2 regions of the Virgibacillus sp. 6R genome follow, and region 2 is predicted to be linked to the other one. Evidence: a T-box and tRNA genes for the amino acid it is inferred to sense, from the RefSeq annotation. Region 2 holds a T-box; the other holds one or more tRNA genes.

Region 1 (4,415 bases), 1.9 Mb from region 2:
GATTTGCTTGGCCTCGCGGCTTCGCTGCCCTTTGTTCCATCCATTGTAGCACGTGTGTAGCCCAGGTCATAAGGGGCATGATGATTTGACGTCATCCCCACCTTCCTCCGGTTTGTCACCGGCAGTCACCTTAGAGTGCCCAACTAAATGCTGGCAACTAAGATCAAGGGTTGCGCTCGTTGCGGGACTTAACCCAACATCTCACGACACGAGCTGACGACAACCATGCACCACCTGTCACTCTGTCCCCGAAGGGAACTCCCTATCTCTAGGGGCGTCAGAGGATGTCAAGACCTGGTAAGGTTCTTCGCGTTGCTTCGAATTAAACCACATGCTCCACCGCTTGTGCGGGTCCCCGTCAATTCTTTTGAGTTTCAGCCTTGCGGCCGTACTCCCCAGGCGGAGTGCTTAATGCGTTAACTTCAGCACTAAGGGGCGGAAACCCCCTAACACCTAGCACTCATCGTTTACGGCGTGGACTACCAGGGTATCTAATCCTGTTCGCTACCCACGCTTTCGCACCTCAGCGTCAGTTACAGACCAGAGAGTCGCCTTCGCCACTGGTGTTCCTCCACATCTCTACGCATTTCACCGCTACACGTGGAATTCCACTCTCCTCTTCTGTACTCAAGTCCCCCAGTTTCCAATGGCCCTCCACGGTTAAGCCGTGGGCTTTCACATCAGACTTAAAGGACCGCCTGCGCGCGCTTTACGCCCAATAATTCCGGACAACGCTTGCCCCCTACGTATTACCGCGGCTGCTGGCACGTAGTTAGCCGGGGCTTTCTGGTTAGGTACCGTCAAGGTGCCAACCTATTCGAATGGCACTTGTTCTTCCCTAACAACAGAGTTTTACGATCCGAAAACCTTCATCACTCACGCGGCGTTGCTCCGTCAGACTTTCGTCCATTGCGGAAGATTCCCTACTGCTGCCTCCCGTAGGAGTCTGGGCCGTGTCTCAGTCCCAGTGTGGCCGATCACCCTCTCAGGTCGGCTACGCATCGTCGCCTTGGTGAGCTTTTATCTCACCAACTAGCTAATGCGCCGCGGGCCCATCTGTAAGTGACAGCATATGCCGCCTTTCAACATCTCGTCATGCGACGATATGTATCATCCGGTATTAGCCCCGGTTTCCCGGAGTTATCCCAGTCTTACAGGTAGGTTGCCCACGTGTTACTCACCCGTCCGCCGCTCGTTCCACAAGCGTCACCCCCGAAGGAGATCTGCTTGCTTCCCGCGCTCGACTTGCATGTATTAGGCACGCCGCCAGCGTTCGTCCTGAGCCAAGATCAAACTCTCCATAAAAGTTTGTGATGATGAACACCGTTCTTCATCATTCTTAGCTTCTTCCGAGATTGCTCTCGGTCGATTTTTTAAAAGAAAAACAGAGATTGCTTTTCTTGACATACTGGTTGTTTTGTTCAGTTTTCAAAGAGCAAATTTGTTTTGGTGGAGCCTAGCGGGATCGAACCGCTGACCTCCTGCGTGCAAGGCAGGCGCTCTCCCAGCTGAGCTAAGGCCCCGTATATAAACTGGTCGGGAAGACAGGATTTGAACCTGCGACCCCATGGTCCCAAACCATGTGCTCTACCAAGCTGAGCTACTTCCCGTATGATGGCGCGCCCGAGAGGAGTCGAACCCCTAACCTTTTGATCCGTAGTCAAACGCTCTATCCAATTGAGCTACGGGCGCATATGGTGCCGAGGGCCGGACTCGAACCGGCACGGTAGAAACCTACCGCAGGATTTTAAGTCCTGTGCGTCTGCCAATTCCGCCACCCCGGCTTGGCTTGGAGCGGAAGACGGGATTCGAACCCGCGACCCCCACCTTGGCAAGGTGGTGTTCTACCACTGAACTACTTCCGCATAAAGACCAAACTCTTATTTTATGGTGCGGGTGGAGGGAGTTGAACCCCCACGTCCGAAGACACTAGATCCTAAGTCTAGCGCGTCTGCCAATTCCGCCACACCCGCAAAAAAAACGAATGGTGAGCCATGGAGGATTCGAACCTCCGACCCTCTGATTAAAAGTCAGATGCTCTACCGACTGAGCTAATGGCTCGTATATTTTTTCATTCAAGATTTGCGCTATTACGTTAAATGGTGCCGGCCAGAGGACTTGAACCCCCAACCTACTGATTACAAGTCAGTTGCTCTACCAATTGAGCTAGGCCGGCAATGGTGGAGGATGCAGGGCTCGAACCTGCGACCCCTTGCTTGTAAGGCAAGTGCTCTCCCAGCTGAGCTAATCCTCCAACGCACGCAACGATAATTCGTTACGAACATCAATGAATAAATAATGTATTGCCTGGCGGCGTCCTACTCTTGCAGGGGCAAAGCCCCAACTACCATCGGCGCTGGAGAGCTTAACTTCTGTGTTCGGCATGGGAACAGGTGTGACCTCTCCGCCATTACTACCAGGCAAAGTTGCTATTTGTTATGTTGTGCTAAAAAATAGGCACAAATCTTATTATAAGCGTTTTTGAGAAAAAATCAAGATTTTTGTTGAAAAAAATCGATTCCTGATTTATACCTCGAAAACTAAATAAGAGATCATCCAACGATTCATCTTCCAAAATGGTTAGTTAAGTCCTCGATCGATTAGTATCCGTCAGCTACACGTGTCACCACGCTTCCACCTCGGACCTATCAACCTCATCATCTCTGAGGGATCTTACTCACTTTTAGTGATGGGAAGTCTCATCTTGAGGGGGGCTTCATGCTTAGATGCTTTCAGCACTTATCCCTGCCACACGTAGCTACCCAGCTATGCTCCTGGCGGAACAACTGGTACACCAGCGGTGTGTCCATCCCGGTCCTCTCGTACTAAGGACAGCTCCTCTCAAACCTCCTGCGCCCACGACGGATAGGGACCGAACTGTCTCACGACGTTCTGAACCCAGCTCGCGTACCGCTTTAATGGGCGAACAGCCCAACCCTTGGGACCGACTACAGCCCCAGGATGCGATGAGCCGACATCGAGGTGCCAAACCTCCCCGTCGATGTGAACTCTTGGGGGAGATAAGCCTGTTATCCCCGGGGTAGCTTTTATCCGTTGAGCGATGGCCCTTCCATGCGGAACCACCGGATCACTAAGCCCGACTTTCGTCCCTGCTCGACTTGTAGGTCTCGCAGTCAAGCTCCCTTCTGCCTTTACACTCTGCGAATGATTTCCAACCATTCTGAGGGAACCTTTGGGCGCCTCCGTTACCTTTTGGGAGGCGACCGCCCCAGTCAAACTGCCCGCCTGACACTGTCTCCGGACCGGATCACGGCCCTGGGTTAGAAGGTTCGTACAGCCAGGGTGGTATCCCACGGTTGCCTCCACGTAAGCTAGCGCTCACGCTTCGATGGCTCCCACCTATCCTGTACAAGCTGTACCAACATTCAATATCAGGCTACAGTAAAGCTCCACGGGGTCTTTCCGTCCTGTCGCGGGTAATGCGCATCTTCACGCATAGTATAATTTCACCGGGTCTCTCGTTGAGACAGTGCCCAAGTCGTTGCACCTTTCGTGCGGGTCGGAACTTACCCGACAAGGAATTTCGCTACCTTAGGACCGTTATAGTTACGGCCGCCGTTTACTGGGGCTTCGGTTCTACGCTTCGTGCCGAAGCACTAACGTTTCCCCTTAACCTTCCAGCACCGGGCAGGTGTCAGCCCCTATACTTCGCCTTTCGGCTTCGCAGAGACCTGTGTTTTTGCTAAACAGTCGCTTGGGCCTATTCACTGCGGCTCCTCCTTAAAGGAGCACCCCTTCTCCCGAAGTTACGGGGTCATTTTGCCGAGTTCCTTAACGAGAGTTCTCCCGCTCACCTTAGGATTCTCTCCTCGCCTACCTGTGTCGGTTTGCGGTACGGGCACCTATGAACTTACTAGAGGCTTTTCTTGGCAGTGTGAAATCCGGAACTTCGGTACTCTATTTCCCTCCCCGTCACAGCTTGAAATTATCGGACGGATTTGCCTATCCGACTTTCTCACTGCTTGGGCGCACACATCCATCCGTGCGCATTCCTTATCCTACTGCGTCCCCCCATCGTTCAAACGTTCATGAGGTGGTACAGGAATATCTACCTGTTGTCCATCGCCTACGCCTTTCGGCCTCGGCTTAGGTCCCGACTAACCCTGAGAGGACGAGCCTTCCTCAGGAAACCTTAGGCATTCGGTGAAAGAGATTCTCACTCTTTTTTCGCTACTCATACCGGCATTCTCACTTCAAAGCGCTCCACCAGTCCTCACGATCTGACTTCACTGCACTTTGAACGCTCTCCTACCATTGTTCGTAGAACAATCCGCAGCTTCGGTGATACGTTTAGCCCCGGTACATTTTCGGCGCAGAGTCACTCGACCAGTGAGCTATTACGCACTCTTTAAATGGTGGCTGCTTCTAAGCCAACATCCTGGTTGTCTGGGCAA
Region 2 (4,415 bases):
GATTTAAACATCGTAGTAGATGTTGGGTTTGTAACTGGTGTTATTCCACAGATTATTCCAGCAGGTTCAGCAATTTCTACGATTCCTTCTTGTTCATCCTCATGAATTACACCAACAGTTTTATCATATTTAATATTGTGGTAAATATATTCCGTTGCAAAAATATTTTTGATTGCTTTATCTTCAAAGACCCCTCGTCCGGTTTCTTCAATTGCTAGTTTTGCTAGTGGCATATGTTGGTCGAGTCCAGCTAAGGCCATTTCTTTGACAATTGTATCAATCGTTTCCTGATCTAACTGTTTTAAACCTTCTAAAGCCTCTTCAGCTTGAGAAACTAACTGATCAATTCTGGTAGCAACTTGCTCTTCTTTTCCTCTTGTTTTATCAGTCATAATAGGACTCCTCCTTAGTTTGTGAAATACTGAGCAATCTTTTTACACCTTCATTATATAACGTGTTTTTATAAATTTCCACACCTTTTGTGAAATACTGAGCATACTTTTTAGTTTGTAATCGCTGTACTATAACAAGCAAACGTTTCCATTATTGGTTTAATAGGATTATGTATTTTTTGTGAACAGACGATGCTTTTACCTTACTTCTATGATTTAATAAGACTTTCGTGGATAGAATTATCGAGAATTGCTCAAGTCCTAAGTGATTACGAAACATACCTAAGAACTTCACTTTGGGGAGTTATGGGGGTTAGCAGCATAATAAATTCCCAATTCGTTTAAGGTCATCCATTTGGTCATAGACAATCTAGCGGGGATGAAAGAAAAGCCACACTGATTGGTGTTCATTTACAGTGTATACAATAATGCTGTTTGGAGTGCTATATGCTAAAAGATTTGAAAAAGACTATAACTTTGTTAGGTGAAATGCGCCCTTGCTCAATGATGGATGCTGCTTGAAGAAAACAAAGTAATTATGCAGCTAATATATAGGAAGAAAATAGTTAAGTCAGTATATTTTTTTATAAATGGAGCAGGAAATTTATCCCGCATATAAGCTGTTGTAAGACTCTTACTTAACAGGAGTTGAATAATCTGTACTGTAACAAGTCTAAGTGGGAGGTAACAAGTACCTATGCTCTATTTCTTAAACGCCTTTAAGTCATTCCATTATGGTGCTAACAATCCGTGGAGGAGGAATGAAAACCCTCACTAATTGAAGATTTACTTTATTGTTTTGAATGTTTACATACGCCCCCCCGTTTCACAAGCAGAGGCAGAGAACTTTTTAGAGTAGTGTGTAAAAAAATATGGGATGCTTGGAGTCGTGCTTAGTAGAAGTTGTTGTAACTGGCAATAAGATCTCCTCCACTTCCATGCTAAGAAGTGAAACCTAGGGAGGTAAGTGGAGGATCCAACTGCAGGTTAAATGAACGTTTCTGTTTATAGACCTTTAGGTTAGATAACCTTGTGGTACTAACTAATCTTTAAAGAAGGATAAAAGAAAACCCTGATTGTAGATACGCTTTATGTACTGCTTGTTTTGTTTTAATGATGTAGCAGCTATAAACTTAATATCTTCGTTTTCTTTTTTCAATTGCAATAATGAAGGGCGGATTATTTTTTTGATTAATAAATCGATATTGTAATACATGATAGGAACGTTGGCTTAACTGCATTACATGTTTTAATACAGCTTCCTTTTCTTCTTGTCCTCCTTGATGACCATAATAGACAACGATAACAATTAGGCCGTTTGTTTTTAAATAATGTAAAATCGTGTTGATGGCGGAAATGGTTGAAGCAGCGTTTGTTATGATGGATTTGTCGCTTTTAGGTAAATAGCCAAGATTAAATACAGCTCCACCAATTAACATTTCTTTCGTAGGTAAGTATTTTTCTAAGTTTTCATGGCTATCATGAATGACAGATACATTCGTTTTTTGATGATCTTCTATTAGCTGTTTGGTTGTTTGGATTGCTTGTGCTTGAATATCAAATGCCAGGACATGACCGTTTGCGCCAACAACGTTGCTTAAAAACAATGTGTCCTTTCCATTTCCGCAGGTAGCATCAATAACCGTTTCATCCTTTTCGATCGTTGATTCTAGTAAATAATGGGCATAGTGTAAAATTCCGTGCAACATGATTATCTCCTTTTATTGACTTATTCATTGTTATTTTATCAGATTGAGTCATACGTTGTCTTGACAAAGCGATACGAATTCATTACAATTCGATATAATAGGATAGGATAATGACAATGCCGAGGAATAGTAATAAATCCCTTCAGGTATAGAGAGGCAGTGATTGGTGGAAACTGTCCCTGAATATTTATGAACTCGCCTTGAGCCGTTGCAGAAGCGAATTTTTATGTAGTTTCTGACGTATGTCCACGTTACGGATTTTAAGCGAATGCAGATCATGCATTAAATTGGGTGGTACCGCGGGAAATAGCATCTCGTCCCTTCTATAACTAAGGAGGGATAGAGATGCTTTTTTTGATGACGTAATGATTTTGAGTTCTGTGCAGAATATAGCGGATAAATTTGAATGACAGGCACGAAGCCTTACTACGTCCCAAACATATTTCTGCTTGAATAATAATACTTGGCAATCGCTTGAACTAATGTCTGAATTGCCTAAGTTGAAGATAAAGGGAGGAAAATACATGAGTTTCCATCATCAGCAAATAGAAAAGAAATGGCAAACGTATTGGCTGAAGAATAAAACATTTAAAACGGATACGTTTTCCGAAAAAGAAAAAATATATGCACTAGATATGTTCCCGTATCCATCGGGATCAGGTTTGCATGTAGGTCATCCAGAAGGGTATACAGCTACTGATATTATTTCCAGAATGAAACGAATGCAAGGCTATGAAGTATTGCACCCAATGGGGTGGGATGCATTTGGTCTTCCAGCTGAACAGTATGCCATTGATACAGGCAATAGTCCAGCGGAATTTACGAAGAAGAATATAGCTGTTTTTAAGCGTCAAATCCAAGCACTAGGGTTTTCTTACGACTGGGACCGTGAAATCAACACAACAGATCCTGACTATTATAAGTGGACACAGTGGATTTTTATAAAATTGTATGAACGTGGTCTAGCATACATGGATGAAGTTCCAGTTAATTGGTGCCCTGCTTTAGGAACGGTATTAGCAAATGAAGAGGTTATCGATGGAAAAAGCGAACGAGGAGGCCATCCCGTGATCCGCAAGCCGATGAAGCAATGGATGTTGCGAATAACTGCATATGCGGATCGACTGTTAGAGGATTTGGAAGAATTGGATTGGCCTGAGAGCTTAAAAGATATGCAACGTAATTGGATTGGCAGATCTGAAGGTGCTGAGGTTCGGTTTGAAATTGCTTCCTTTAATGAGGAATTTACAGTGTTTACAACTAGACCCGATACATTGTTTGGAGCCACATACGCCGTTTTCGCTCCAGAACACCCTTTAGTGAAGAAAATTGTAACAGAGGAACAAAGAGAAGCTGTCGATAATTACATCCATGCAATTGAAACGAAGTCTGATTTAGAACGCACAGAATTATCAAAGGAAAAAACAGGCGTATTCACAGGTGCATATGCGATTAATCCTGTAAATGGTAACAAGATGCCAATCTGGATTGCTGATTATGTGTTAATGAGTTACGGTTCAGGAGCAATTATGGCGGTTCCGGCACATGATGAAAGGGACTATGAATTTGCTACAAAGTTTGAACTTCCGATTGTTGAAGTAGTTGCAGGCGGAGATATTTCAAAAGAAGCTTATACTGGTGATGGTGAACATATTAATTCTGAATTTTTGAATGGTCTAGGTAAAGATGCAGCCATTTCTAAAATAATTGACTGGTTGGAGGAGCATGAAAAAGGTACAAAAAAAATAACGTACCGCCTTCGTGACTGGTTGTTCGCTAGACAGCGCTATTGGGGAGAACCAATTCCGGTTATCCACTGGGAAGATGGTTCGATGACAACTGTGCCTGAAGAAGAATTGCCATTAGAATTACCAAAAATGGATAACATTAAGCCTTCGGGTACTGGAGAATCACCTTTAGCTAATTGTACAGAGTGGGTAAATGTCGTAGACCCTAAAACTGGTATGAAAGGAAGAAGAGAAACAAATACAATGCCACAATGGGCAGGAAGTTGCTGGTATTTCTTGCGCTATATTGATCCGAAAAATGGTGACCAGTTGGCTGATCCGGATGCTCTAAAGCGATGGTTACCAGTTGATTTATATATTGGCGGGGCTGAGCATGCTGTTCTTCATCTACTATATGCACGCTTCTGGCATAAGTTTTTATATGATATAGGTGCCGTACCAACCAAAGAACCGTTCATGAAGTTATTTAACCAAGGAATGATTCTTGGAGAAGGCAATGAAAAAATGAGTAAGTCAAAAGGGAATGTTGTAAATCCCGACGATGTACTAGAGTCTCATGGTGCAGA

The links. A T-box is a leader RNA that pairs with one kind of tRNA and senses whether it is charged. The one in region 2 lies ahead of leuS (leucine--tRNA ligase), so its partner is inferred to be a tRNA-Leu.
Region 1: it has a tRNA-Leu gene. The T-box ahead of leuS (leucine--tRNA ligase) is inferred to sense a tRNA for this amino acid. The anticodon was not compared.

Annotation. Positions count from the first base shown of each region.
Region 1 is NZ_CP017762.1:2,518,070-2,522,484, reverse strand. Features, by position in the region: rRNA gene BKP57_RS11385 (16S ribosomal RNA) at 1-1,305, opposite strand, end outside; tRNA gene BKP57_RS11380 (tRNA-Ala) at 1,448-1,523, opposite strand; tRNA gene BKP57_RS11375 (tRNA-Pro) at 1,534-1,610, opposite strand; tRNA gene BKP57_RS11370 (tRNA-Arg) at 1,616-1,692, opposite strand; tRNA gene BKP57_RS11365 (tRNA-Leu) at 1,696-1,784, opposite strand; tRNA gene BKP57_RS11360 (tRNA-Gly) at 1,791-1,865, opposite strand; tRNA gene BKP57_RS11355 (tRNA-Leu) at 1,889-1,973, opposite strand; tRNA gene BKP57_RS11350 (tRNA-Lys) at 1,986-2,061, opposite strand; tRNA gene BKP57_RS11345 (tRNA-Thr) at 2,101-2,176, opposite strand; tRNA gene BKP57_RS11340 (tRNA-Val) at 2,179-2,254, opposite strand; rRNA gene rrf (5S ribosomal RNA) at 2,306-2,421, opposite strand; rRNA gene BKP57_RS11330 (23S ribosomal RNA) at 2,581-4,415, opposite strand, start outside.
Region 2 is NZ_CP017762.1:618,557-622,971, reverse strand. Features, by position in the region: gene adhE (bifunctional acetaldehyde-CoA/alcohol dehydrogenase) at 1-392, opposite strand, end outside; gene BKP57_RS02960 (tRNA 5-(aminomethyl)-2-thiouridylate-methyltransferase MnmM) at 1,526-2,101, opposite strand; T-box leader at 2,209-2,426, shown strand; gene leuS (leucine--tRNA ligase) at 2,626-4,415, shown strand, end outside.